4 regions of the Pseudomonas sp. GNP013 genome follow, and region 4 is predicted to be linked to each of the others. Evidence: predicted binding sites of a transcription regulator. Region 4 holds the regulator's gene; each other region holds the start of a gene.

Region 1 (3,206 bases), 4.0 Mb from region 4:
CGATGTTCAGGGAGGTGGCGCTGAACTCCTCCACCGCGCCGGCCATGCTGGTGATCTCACCCGACTGCTGCTCCATGCCTTCATAGGCACTGCCCGACAACCCGGACAACGCCTGGGCACGGCTGTTGACCTCTTCGGCCGCCTTGCGGATCTGCGACACCATGGTCGACAGCGCTTCGCCCATCTGGTTGAAGCTGCGCGCCAACTGGCCGATCTCGTCATGGCTGGAGACGTTGAGGCGTGCGCTCAAATCGCCCGCACCCAAGGCTTCAGCCTGACGCACCAGGTCGCTCAGCGGCGCCAGCTTGCTGCGCAACAGCCACACGATTGCGCCCACCGCCAGCAACATCGCCAGCACACTGCCGATCACCAGCCGCATGCCGACTTCCCAGGTCACGGCACGAATTTCGGCTTTCGGCATGCTCGCCACCACGGCCCAGGGGCCGCCCTCGAAGGGCACCGACACGCTGTAGAAATCTTCGTTTTTGTCACTCCAGAAGCGGCCTGCGCCAGGCTTTTTCGCCAGGTCCAGCATCACCGGCACGGCTTGATCCGGCGCCTGCACGCCAGCGGGCGGCACCAGCCAGTGCTTCTGTTCGTCGAGCAAGGCCAGGGAACCGGTCTGGCCGATGCGGAAGCGCTTGAGGTTTTCGAACTGCGCGGCCTGCGCATCGGTGTAGTCAAAGCCGATGAACAGCACGGCGATGACCTTGCCGCTGCTGTCGCGCACCGGGCTGTACTGAGTCATGTAGGAGCGGTCGAACAACACGGCGCGGCCGATATAGACCTGGCCATTGAGCACGCGCTGATAGGCCGGGCCCTGGCGGTCCAGCACGGTGCCGATGGCGCGGCTGCCGTCCTGCTTGGTCAGGGAGGTGCTGACGCGGATGAAGTCGTCGCCGCTGCGCACGAACACCGTGGCCACACCGCCGGACATCTGCTTGAACTCATCCACTTCCGTGAAGTTGTTGTTGAGCACATCGCTGCCCAGCAACAGGCTCGGGGTCTGCACGCCGCCCACGGCGATCATCTGATCGGCGCGCACGCTCAACCCGGCGCTGAAGCGCTGTTCAAACAGGCCGGTGAGGCGCTGCGTGCTCTCGCGCAGGGTGCTGTGGAAGGTATTGAGCTGATCGGCGAGTAATCGCGCCTCGCTGGCCAGATGCTCCTCGCGGGTGGCAAGGTTGGCGGAGTCGAGAGAACGCAAGGCGAAAACGGTACTGCCGCCGATGGCGACAGCCAGAATCACGGCCAATGCGAGACCTAACTGTGAGGCAATCCGGGCGCGAGGTTGAGACATGACAGCTCCTGACCGAGGCCAGGATCATCCTGATCTCATAGCGATGCTCGGCAAATTATCTAGTGGGAAACGTCGGGGTGAAGGTCCGACACACCTACTTCGGCGGGGTTTGCCAATACTTGAGAGAATCAAGGGGGCATTACGCAAACGATTGCATTCATCTCTTTTTACAATTGCGCGCAAAGCACCGAGAATCCCCCTTCGCCATCCTTCCGCCTTTTCGAGTGTGATGATCATGCAGCCTGCGGCACGTACCGAACTCTGGGCCATTCTGCGGCTGTCAGGGCCGTTGATCGCCTCACAGCTGGCGCACATGCTGATGGTGCTGACCGACACCTTGATGATGGCCCGCCTGAGCCCGGAAGCCCTGGCCGGTGGTGGCCTGGGCGCGGCGACTTATTCGTTCGTGGCGATTTTCTGCATCGGCGTGATTGCGGCGGTGGGCACGCTGGTCGCCATTCGTCATGGTGCAGGGGATATCGAAGGCGCCACCCGCCTGACCCAGGCCGGGCTGTGGCTCGCCTGGTTGATGGCTCTGGCGGCGGCCTTGCTGTTGTGGAACCTCAAGCCGGTGCTGCTGATGTTCGGCCAGACCGAAACCAACGTGCATTCGGCGGGGCAGTTCCTGACCCTGCTGCCGTTCGCCCTGCCCGGCTACCTGAGCTTCATGGCCTTGCGCGGCTTCACCAGCGCCATCGGCAAGGCGACGCCCGTGATGGTGATCAGCCTGGGCGGCACGGTGGTCAACTACCTGCTCAACCATGCATTGATCGAAGGCATGTTCGGCCTGCCCAAGCTCGGCCTGATGGGCATCGGCCTGGTGACTGCCATTGTCGCCAATGGCATGGCGCTGGCCCTGATGGCGTACATCCGCAGCAACCGAGTCTATGCCGCCTACCCGCTGAGCACCGGCCTGCTGCGCCTCAATACCCATTACCTGCGCGAGCTATGGCGCCTGGGCCTGCCGATTGGCGGCACCTATGCGGTGGAGGTCGGGCTGTTCGCCTTTGCGGCGCTGTGCATGGGCACCATGGGCAGCACGCAGTTGGCGGCGCATCAGATTGCCCTGCAGATCGTCTCGGTGGCGTTCATGGTCCCGGCGGGTATGTCCTACGCGGTGACCATGCGCATCGGCCAGCACTACGGCGCCGGGCAATTGCTGAAGGTGCGTACGGCCGGGCGCGTAGGCATGGGCTTTGGCGGCGTGGTGATGCTGGGGTTTGCCGGGGTTTTGTGGCTGTATTCCGACCCGCTGATTGGTCTGTTTCTCGACCACAACGACCCGGCGTTCCACGATGTGATCGTACTGGCCGTCAGCCTGCTGGCCGTGGCGGCCTGGTTCGAACTGTTCGACGGTGTGCAAACCATCGCCATGGGCTGCATCCGTGGGCTCAAGGACGCCAAGACCACCTTTCTGGTGGGGCTCGGTTGCTACTGGCTGATCGGCGCGCCGTCGGCGTGGTTGATGGCGTTCACCTTTGGCTGGGGGCCGACAGGGGTGTGGTGGGGGCTGGCGCTGGGATTGGCGTGTGCGGCGGTGAGCCTGACCTGGGCGTTTGAAGCGAAGATAAAGCGGATGATTCGGCAGGCGGCACTGCCTGGTTAAAACGGTGGGAAGCGGCTTGCTCTCTCCCACCGTTTATGGGGTTTGCACGTCAGCCCAGTTGCGCCTGCTGGCCCTTGCCGTGAGTCAAATACTGCACCAACTCCGGCAACGGCAACGGCTTGCTGATCAGGTAGCCCTGGGCCTGGTCGCAGCCGAACAGGCGCAGCAACGCCAGTTGCTCCGGCGTTTCCACGCCTTCGGCCACCACTTCCAGGTTGAGGTTGTGGGCCAGGTTGATCATGGCGTGGACCAGCTTGCGGTTCTCTTCGCGCTCCTCCATGCCGCCGACAAAGCTCTTGT
Region 2 (3,206 bases), 460 kb from region 4:
TACGGCGGTGCTACCGGGCAGGACATTGCCAACCTCGCGCGGCGTATCCAGCAGGACATCGCCCAGCGTTTCAAGGTTGAGTTGGAGATGGAACCCAACCAGTATTAAGTCCCGCGCCAACAAAAATGCCCCGTATCTTTCGATACGGGGCATTTTTTATTGCGGCAATGAAAATGAATCAGTCGTCGCGGCTCATGATGCCGAAGATCTGCAACAGGCTGATAAACAGGTTGTAGATCGACACATACAGGCTGACGGTCGCCATGATGTAGTTACGCTCGCCGCCGTGGATGATCGCGCTGGTCTGGAACAGGATGCACACCGACGAGAACAGCACGAAACCTGCGCTGATCGCCAGTTGCAAGCCGCTGATCTGGAAGAACATGCCCGCAACCACCGCCGCCAGCAACACGAAGAAGCCTGCGGTGATGAAGCCGCCGAGGAAGCTCATGTCCTTGCGGGTGATCAGCACATAGGCGGACAAGCCACCAAACACCAGCGCCGTCATGGCAAACGCCGAACTGACCACTTCCGCGCCGCCGGCCATACCCAGGTAACGGTTGAGGATCGGGCCAAGGATAAAGCCCATGAAACCGGTCAGGGCAAACGCCGACACCAGGCCCCAGGCCGAGTCACGCAGCTTGTTGGTCAGGAAGAACAGACCATAGAAGCCGATCAGCACAACAAAGATATTCGGGTAGCCAACACGCATCTGCTGAGCCACGAACGCCATCACACCGCTGAAGGCGAGGGTCAGGGCGAGCAAGCCGTAGGTGTTGCGCAACACGCGGCTGACTTCAAGCTGCTCAGCCTGGGCGTTGCCATTCACTGCGTAATTCTGTTCGCGCATGGCGACACTCCTGTGGTTTTGAAACGTTCAGTCGCAAAGATCATAACAGACGCTCTGTAACAAGCGATGGCGAGAGTTTGACAGTGTGTTTCATTCGGGTATTATGGCGCCCGCTGAGACGGGAAGGGCTACTATAATCCCGTGATGCACAAGGGAAATTGGCAGAGTGGTTGAATGCACCGGTCTTGAAAACCGGCGAACGTTAATAGCGTTCCCAGGGTTCGAATCCCTGGTTTCCCGCCAAGATTGACACGAGAGCCTCGCGAAAGCGGGGCTTTTGCGTTTCCGGGGTTTGTAAACACCCTCAGGTGTCCAGGTTCACGCGCAGTCCATTTTTTCCGGCAGCTCTAAAGCTCGATAGCTTCAGGCCGAGATAGTGTAAACGGAAGAAAAACGGCTATGGCGGGCTCAAACTGGATCATCTTTGGCTCCTATAAACGTCGATTTCACTAGAACGTGCGCCGGAGGTAATTATTAGACAAAATTTGTAAGTCCCGAGGTTTGTAATGCTTAGCAATGCTCCTTTGAGTACCAAGCTGCTGCTTATTCTGATTTTTCCTTTGCTCGGATTTCTGGCCTTTGCGGGCATTTTCATTGCGGACAAAAGCGATACGCTGGGGTCAATGAATCGCGCAGTTGCCGCCACCACCGCCGCACAGAAATTCAGCAATGTCGTGACCACCCTCCAACGCGAGCGCGGCGCCAGCGGCGTTTTTCTGGGCAGCGGTGGCAAGTCCATGCAAGACAAGCTCAAGGCCTTGCGCCAGGAGACCGACACGTCAATCGGCGCGCTGCGAGGGCAATCGAGCGAGGGTATTCCAGCTCCGAACGAGGCATTGCGCGCGCTGGGTGAGCTGGCCGCCTTGCGTTTGAAAGTCGATAACCTGGCGATTAACAACACGGAGTCCGGCGCTCTTTTTACCGACCTGATTAAAACCCTCGTGGGCTTCAATTATTCGTTGGAAGCCAGCATTGATGACCCCCAGATTCTGCGTGCGTTGGGCTCGCTCAATCAATTTGTCGATATGAAAGAGCGTGCCGGGCGCGAGCGCGTATTGCTGGGCCTGGCGTTCAATCAAAATCGCTTCGACGCTGCATTGTTGTCGCGCTTCAGCCGTAACCTCGGTGAGTTCTCCGGCTACTTTGAAGCCTTCCAGCGATGGGCTCCGGCAGCCTTCAAGAGCAAGCTGGATGCCGTCCTGCAACAACCCGGATCACTGGAAGTCGCACGCCTTCAGCGGCTCGGTTTTGACACGCCCCTGGGCAACCCGCTCAATATCAAACCTGAAGACTGGTTCAACCTTTCGACCAGTCGTATCGACCTCATGGCTGGCGTCGAAGCGGAGCTGGGCCAGACCGTGGTTGGCCTGGCCCATCACGAGCGTGACGATGCCGAACTCAGTCTGTATGTGGCCATAGCGACCGTTATCGTGATGTTGATCGCCTTGCTGTGGCTGGCGTTGGTGATCATCCGCAATATCAAGCTGGCGGTGACCGATGTGAACCGCACCCTTGCATCGCTTTCCACCCGCGACCTGACGGTGCGCACCCGCTACACCGGCAAGGACGAGTTTGGCGAAATATCACGCAACCTGGACAACATGGCGCTTCAGATAAGTGGCGTGGTCAGCGAAATCGGCAGCGCCACGGCGCAGGTTGCCACGGCTGCCGAGCAGTCCTCGGCGGTGGCCTTGCAGACCAGCCAGAACGTGGCACAACAGCGTCAGGGGACCGACCAGGTGGTGACCGCGATCAGCGAGATGAGCGCCACGGTCAAGGATGTAGCGCGCATCACCACTGACGCCGCCGAAATGTCACAGCGTGTCAACGCCAGCACGATGCAGGGCAAGACTGAGATCGATAACACCATCAGCTTGATCCAGGGCCTGGAAGTGCAGGCCGAACAAACCTCGAAGATCATCAACGAACTCAAACTCGAAAGCGATTCCATCTCTTCGGTGCTGGACGTGATTCGCGGTGTTGCGGAGCAGACCAACCTGCTGGCACTGAACGCCGCCATCGAAGCGGCGCGTGCGGGGGAGCAGGGCCGTGGTTTTGCGGTGGTTGCGGATGAAGTGCGCAATCTGGCGAAAAAGACCCAGGACTCCACGGTCAGCATCCAGAACATGATCGCCAACCTGCAGTCGGGTTCCGACCGCGCCGCGGTCTCCATGCTGGAGACCCTTGGCAAGGCGCAGGAAGGTGCGAGCAATGTGGTGCGTGCCGGCCACTTGCTCAATGAGATCGCCGAAGGCATTGCGTCCATCAGTGACCGTAACATCCAGGTAGCGTCCGCTGCCGAGGAGCAAAGCCTGGTGGCCGAAGAAATTCATCGCAACGTCAACGACATCAACTC
Region 3 (3,206 bases), 130 kb from region 4:
GCCCCAGGTCGTTGCCCTGGCGGTTGGGCGTGCTGGGGTCGTGGATCTGGAAGAAGAACTCCAGAATCTGCCGATACGTGATCACCGCCGGATCAAACACGATCTCGATCGCTTCCGCATGGTCGCCATGGTTGCGATAGGTGGCATTGGGCACGTCGCCGCCGGTGTAACCGACGCGTGTTTGCAGCACGCCGGGGTAGCGTCGCAGCAGGTCCTGCATGCCCCAGAAGCAGCCGCCGGCGAGGATGGCGGTTTCGGTGTGGTTGGTCATGGTTTGCCCTCACGCTGAATGGATATGCAGGTAGTTATGGGGCTGTGCCCGCCAATAGCAAGTCAACGCGTCAAACACCGATGCAAAACCAAAATAAATGTACAGTTTCTCAATAACCTGTCGACATAGATGGCAAGGTGCCATGGATGAGGCCCGCATCACTTATTGAGCCTTTACGCTATGTCCATCTTTGCCTTTCTACACCGTGACCGTCGCGCCCTGCACCAACTGACAGCGGCGATCAAAAGCGGCCAGCAGCCTCATATCGATCGCCGCACAACCGCCCCAGCGGTGCTTGATGCGCTGGCCGTGCTTGAATCATCCAGCCGTGAAGCGCAATCGCGCATCACCCAGCTCGAAAACGAACTCGAATCTGCCCGTGAATTGCTGCGCGAGTCGGCCGCCTCCGCCCAGGCCTCCGAAATCCGCTTCGACCTGGTCAACCGCGCCTCCAGCGAGGGCCTCTGGGACATGGAGGTGGTGGCGGGCGACCCGATCAATCCGAAGAACCGTTTCTGGTGGTCGCCGCAATTTCGCAGCCTGCTCGGTTTCTCTGACGAGCGTGATTTTCCAAACGTGTTGTCCAGTTGGGCCGATCGCCTGCATCCGCAGGACAAGCAGGCGACGCTCGATGCCTTTGCGCGGCATCTGAACGACAAGTCGGGAAGCACGCCGTACAACGTGAACAATCGGTTGGCGATGAAGGACGGTTCCTACCGCTGGTTTCACGCCCAGGGTGAAACGCTGCGCGATGAGCGCGGCACGCCGATCCGTGTGGCCGGTGCGTTGCGCGATATTCATGATCAGCTGCAGCGCGATCAGGAACACGACGTGATCATCACCCGCTTCGAGCTGGCCCGGGAGATGCTTTCCGACGGTTTGTGGGACATGGAAGTGATTGCCGGCGACCCGGTGAACCCGAAGAATCCCTTCTGGTGGTCGCCTCAGTTTCGACGCCTGCTGGGTTTTGAGACGGTGCAGGAGTTTCCCGATGTGCTGGACAGCTGGGCCTCCCGGCTGCACCCGGATGACAAGGAGCGCAGCCTGAATGCGTTTGGCGCGCACTTGAATGACAAGTCCGGGCAAACGCCGTTTGATATCGAATACCGGTTGAAGATGAAGCGTGGCGAATACCGCTGGTTCCGCGCGCGCGGCCAGACACGCCGCGATCCGCAGGGTGCGCCACTGCGGGTGGTGGGCGCGCTGGTGGATGTGCACTTGCAGCATGAACAGCAAGCGTTGCGCGCGGCGGAGGGCGAGCACCAGCGCACGCTGGAAACCAACATTGCGCAGTTGTCGCAGATTGTCGGGACGATCCAGAGCATCGCCAGCCAGACCAACCTGCTGGCACTGAATGCCGCGATTGAGGCGGCGCGTGCCGGCGAGGCCGGGCGTGGTTTCGCAGTGGTGGCCGACGAGGTGCGCAAGCTGGCAACGCGCACCACTGAAGCCACCGAACAGGCGGCCGGGATGATTGCTCGGTAAATCGCCCATTTCAGGCGCCTCTCCCGCTGCGGCGAGAGGCGCTTGTTGAATCAATGAACAAGACGTAAAAAAAGCAAAAAAGTAGCGAACTATCCCCCCCTTTGCAGGCCGCCTCTAAAGTTAACAACAGCACGGCCGATAGTTAATTACGGAGCGCTTAATCCCTGCCCGAAACACACAACAATCCCACTATATATGCCATGGATAGGCTCGTTTCAGGACCGAACATCATGTTCAGCAAACTAAGCATTTCGCAAAAACTTTATGCAAGTTTTACGGCAGTCGTTGTACTGATCGGTTTATTGGTGGGGAGCGCGTATAGAGGCTTCGAAACTGTAGAAGATGCTACAAATAGTAACGTGCACACTTATGAAGTATTAAGCGCCGCACAATTGGCGCTGGAACAGTTGATCAACATCGAAACCGGTATGCGCGGTTTCGTCATCGCGTCCAAGGACAACTTTCTGGAACCGTTGGTAGCCGGTGAAAAACGCTTTTTAGAGAAGCTGGAGTTGCTCAAACGCCTGACGGCGGATAACCCGGCGCAGCAGCAACGCCTGGCCAGTCTGGGCGACACGCAAAAGCGCTGGCTTGCCGAAGACATCGACCCGATCATCGCCCTGCGCAGAAGCCTCACCGCAAGCAAACTGCCCGATGACGAACTGGACGCGCGCATCACCGCCGGCGCAGACAAGGCCAAGATGGACAGCATGCGTGCGACCCTGGCTGAAATCACCGCCACCGAAACCGCCCTGCTGGCGCAAAGAAGCCAGGAAATGATCGATGCCAAGCACATGGCGCTGATGATCCTGATCGTGGGCGGCATCTTGTCGGCTGCGTTGTCGTTGATCCTCGCCACCTCCCTGGGCCGTAGCACTACTCGGCGCCTGCAACTGGCGATTGATGCCGCTACCGCAATTGCCAACGGCAAGCTGGATACGGTGATCGACACCAGCAGCCATGACGAGTTGCCCAAAGCCTTCGACCGCATGCAGAAACGCCTGCGGGAAATGATTCAACAGATCAGCGAAGCGGCCAACCAGTTGGTGGTGTCGGTGCAGCAGATTTCCGGCGCGTCGGAGCAACTGTCCGGTGCGATTCAGGAGCAGTCGACCTCGGCCTCGATGATGGCCGCCACCATTGAAGAACTGACCGTGAGCATCCATCACGTCTCGGAAAACGCCGACGAGGCGCACCAGCTTGCCAGCCGTTCGGGCGAGCAATCCAAGGACGGCGCGCGGGTCATCGAAAATACGCTGGCGAGCATGAACGGCATTGCCAAAACCGTGCAGCACTCCTCCACTCAGGTGGCAGGGTTGGGCCAGCACTCCGAACAGATTTCCTCGATCATCAGCGTGATTCAGGGCATTGCCGACCAGACCAACCTGCTGGCGCTCAACGCCGCCATCGAAGCGGCCCGGGCCGGCGAGCAAGGGCGCGGGTTTGCCGT
Region 4 (3,206 bases):
ACCGTCGACCCGACGGGCCAGTTCACGAAACTCTTCAGCACCGACTTCGCGACGCATGAAGCGGCCCCAGTCGTGGCTAAGCGCTTGAGCCTCGGTGGCCATGCCATTGACCAGAGGCGTGGCGTTTTCCACCAGGTCCATGGTGCGGTTAGCCGCCGCTTCGGTCAGCTTGACCACATAGGACAGGCGTTCGGTGGCGTCGGTGATCTGCGAAATTTCTTCGGCCTGGGGCATGTGCGGGTCAATCTGGAAATTGACGATCGCACTGTGCAGCTCGCGCGTGAGCTTGCCCACTTCCTGGTACAGGCCGCGGTCACGGGTCTGGTTAAGCTCATGGATCAACTGCACCGCGTCGCCGAAATGACCTTTTTCAAGGCTGTCGACCAACTGGTGAGCATGTTTTTTCAGGGTCGACTCAAAATCGCCCAATGTTGTTTCTTTATGCTCCATAGCTCCCCCGCGATGGCATTAGCCGTGGATGCGTTCGAAGATTTTTTCGATCTTCTCTTTTAGCGCCAATGCAGTGAATGGCTTGACCACGTAACCGTTTACCCCGGCCTGGGCGGCTTCGATAATCTGTTCACGCTTGGCTTCGGCGGTCACCATCAGTACAGGCAGGCTGCGCAGCTTTTCGTCGGCGCGCACATGGCGCAACAAGTCGATGCCAGTCATGCCCGGCATGTTCCAGTCGGTTACCAGAAAGTCGATGCTGCCGCTGTTGAGGATCGGAATCGCCGTAATGCCGTCGTCCGCCTCGACCGTGTTGGTGAACCCAAGGTCACGCAACAGGTTTTTTATGATCCGCCGCATCGTTGAGAAGTCATCAACGATGAGGATTTTCATGTTCTTGTCCAATTCGACCTCCAAGCAGTCTTAAACGCGCCCAGCACCTGGACGCGCCATTTCAATCAACAGGCGTTACACAAAAAGGACTGCCGGTCCACCACGGGTCGACCCCGCGAAGGTCGTGACCCTCGCGGTATCGTCTGCAGTGTCCCCACACTGCCTGTCAGCGCGCGCGCCACTCTCCCAAACGCCCCCGCAAACGGGCTGCGCACTGGCTATGCAACTGGCTGACACGCGATTCGCTGACCCCCAGGACCTCACCGATTTCCTTGAGGTTCAGCTCTTCGTCGTAGTACAGCGCCAGGACCAGGCGCTCACGCTCCGGCAAGTTGGCAATGGCTTCCGCCAGTGCGCCCTGGAAACGTTCATCTTCCAGGTCGCGTGACGGTTCCATATGCGCACTCGCGCCGTCCTCGTGCAGCCCTTCGTGTTCGCCGTCCTGCAACAGGTCGTCGAAACTGAACAGGCGGCTGCCCAAGGTATCGTTCAAAATCCCGTAATAATCATCGAGACTCAATTGGAGTTCGGCCGCAACTTCGTGATCTTTAGCGTCGCGACCGGTTTTTGCTTCAATTGAGCGAATTGCGTCACTGACCATCCGCGTATTGCGGTGCACCGAACGCGGCGCCCAATCCCCTTTACGCACTTCATCGAGCATCGCGCCACGTATGCGAATACCCGCATACGTCTCGAAACTGGCGCCCTTGCTCGCGTCGTACTTGGTCGACACTTCGAGCAGGCCGATCATGCCGGCCTGGATCAGGTCTTCGACCTGCACACTGGCCGGAAGGCGTGCCAGCAGGTGATAGGCAATGCGCTTGACCAGCGGCGCATAGCGCTCGATCAATTCGCCCTGGCTGTCGCGTGCCGATTTTTTATAGAGGTTGTAGCCGCTGGATGTCATAGCACAGGACCCGCGCTTGTCTGATGCACCAATCGCTCGACGAAGAACTCCAGATGCCCACGCGGGTTGGCGGGCAGCGGCCAGGTATCGACCTTCTGGGCAATCGCCTTGAATGCCAGCGCACACTTGGAACGCGGGAATGCTTCGTAGACCGCACGCTGTTTTTGCACAGCCTTGCGCACGCATTCGTCGTAGGGAACTGCGCCAACGTATTGCAGGGCGACATCGAGAAAACGATCCGTGACCTTGGTCAGCTTGGCGAACAGGTTGCGCCCTTCCTGCGGGCTCTGGGCCATGTTGGCCAGCACGCGGAAGCGGTTCATGCCGTAGTCACGGTTAAGCAGTTTGATCAGGGCGTAGGCGTCGGTGATCGAAGTGGGCTCGTCGCACACCACCAGCAGCACTTCCTGCGCGGCGCGCACAAAGCTGACCACGGACTCGCCGATGCCGGCGGCGGTGTCGATCACCAATACGTCGAGGTTGTCGCCGATATCGCTGAACGCCTGGATCAGGCCGGCATGCTGCGCCGGGCTCAGGTGCACCATGCTCTGGGTGCCGGAGGCAGCCGGCACGATGCGGATCCCGCCGGGCCCCTGCAGCAGCACATCGCGCAGCTCACAGCGCCCTTCGATCACATCGGCAAGGGTATGTTTGGGGGTCAGCCCCAGCAGAACGTCCACGTTCGCCAGGCCCAGGTCAGCGTCCAGCAGCATGACGCGACGGCCAAGCTCTGCCAGGGCCAGGGACAAATTCACTGACACGTTAGTTTTCCCGACGCCACCTTTGCCGCCGGTCACCGCGATCACCTGTACGGGATGCATGCTGCCCATTTTATTTCTTTACCTTGTCTTGCTTAGACGCAGGCTACATGGCTTGGCCGCTTGAATCGCTTGCAGACCATCGATGTAGGTACATTTCACGGTGTTCATCCTGCCTCAACCGACCCGTTTTGCCGGGTTGTGGTAAAGGTCGGCGAACATATCAGCCATCGCTTCCTCGCTAGGCTCGTCTTGCATTTGCACACTCACGGCACGGCTGACCAACTGATGACGACGCGGCAGATGCAGATCATCCGGGATTCGCGGGCCGTCGGTCAGGTAGGCGACCGGTAATTCATGACTGATTGCCAGGCTCAGCACTTCGCCCAGGCTCGCGGTTTCGTCGAGCTTGGTGAGGATGCAGCCGGCCAGACCGCAGCGCTTGTAACTGTGATACGCAGCGGTAAGAACCTGTTTCTGGCTGGTGGTTGCAAGCACCAGGTAATTTTTCGACTTGATCCCACGGCCGGCCAGGCTTTCCAGCTGCATGCGCAACGCCGGGTCGCTGGCTTGCAGGCCGGCGGTGTCGATCAGCACCACGCGCTTGCGCAGCAGCGGGTCGAGGGCGTTGGCCAGGGACTGGCCCGGGTCGACGTGGGTCACCGGCACATTGAGAATGCGGCCGAGGGTCTTGAGCT

Evidence for each region. Region 4 encodes FliA, which starts transcription of late flagellar genes. Its sites were predicted from a motif close to CTAAAGTTTNNNNNNNNNNNGCCGNTAA; they were not measured.
Region 1: ACXX81_RS23250 (methyl-accepting chemotaxis protein) is a predicted target of FliA. The motif match lies at 1,397-1,424, and genes of this name have one in related genera.
Region 2: ACXX81_RS07890 (methyl-accepting chemotaxis protein) is a predicted target of FliA. The motif match lies at 1,198-1,225, and genes of this name have one in related genera.
Region 3: ACXX81_RS06350 (methyl-accepting chemotaxis protein) is a predicted target of FliA. The motif match lies at 1,871-1,898, and genes of this name have one in related genera.

The regions. Positions count from the first base shown of each region.
Region 1 covers NZ_JBTGUT010000001.1:5,270,024-5,273,229, reverse strand. The annotation lists gene ACXX81_RS23250 (methyl-accepting chemotaxis protein) at 1-1,300, opposite strand, end outside; gene ACXX81_RS23245 (NorM family multidrug efflux MATE transporter) at 1,530-2,906, shown strand; gene ACXX81_RS23240 (putative bifunctional diguanylate cyclase/phosphodiesterase) at 2,956-3,206, opposite strand, start outside.
Region 2 covers NZ_JBTGUT010000001.1:1,728,674-1,731,879, forward strand. The annotation lists gene murB (UDP-N-acetylmuramate dehydrogenase) at 1-108, shown strand, start outside; gene ACXX81_RS07880 (Bax inhibitor-1/YccA family protein) at 179-850, opposite strand; tRNA gene ACXX81_RS07885 (tRNA-Ser) at 1,003-1,093, shown strand; gene ACXX81_RS07890 (methyl-accepting chemotaxis protein) at 1,357-3,206, shown strand, end outside.
Region 3 covers NZ_JBTGUT010000001.1:1,398,809-1,402,014, reverse strand. The annotation lists gene msrA (peptide-methionine (S)-S-oxide reductase MsrA) at 1-271, opposite strand, end outside; partial or broken gene ACXX81_RS06360 (PAS domain-containing protein) at 452-1,462, shown strand; partial or broken gene ACXX81_RS06355 (methyl-accepting chemotaxis protein) at 1,541-1,747, shown strand; gene ACXX81_RS06350 (methyl-accepting chemotaxis protein) at 1,987-3,206, shown strand, end outside.
Region 4 covers NZ_JBTGUT010000001.1:1,273,381-1,276,586, reverse strand. The annotation lists gene ACXX81_RS05825 (protein phosphatase CheZ) at 1-450, opposite strand, end outside; gene ACXX81_RS05820 (chemotaxis response regulator CheY) at 469-843, opposite strand; gene fliA (RNA polymerase sigma factor FliA) at 1,010-1,750, opposite strand; gene fleN (flagellar synthesis regulator FleN) at 1,747-2,580, opposite strand; gene flhF (flagellar biosynthesis GTPase FlhF) at 2,686-3,206, opposite strand, start outside.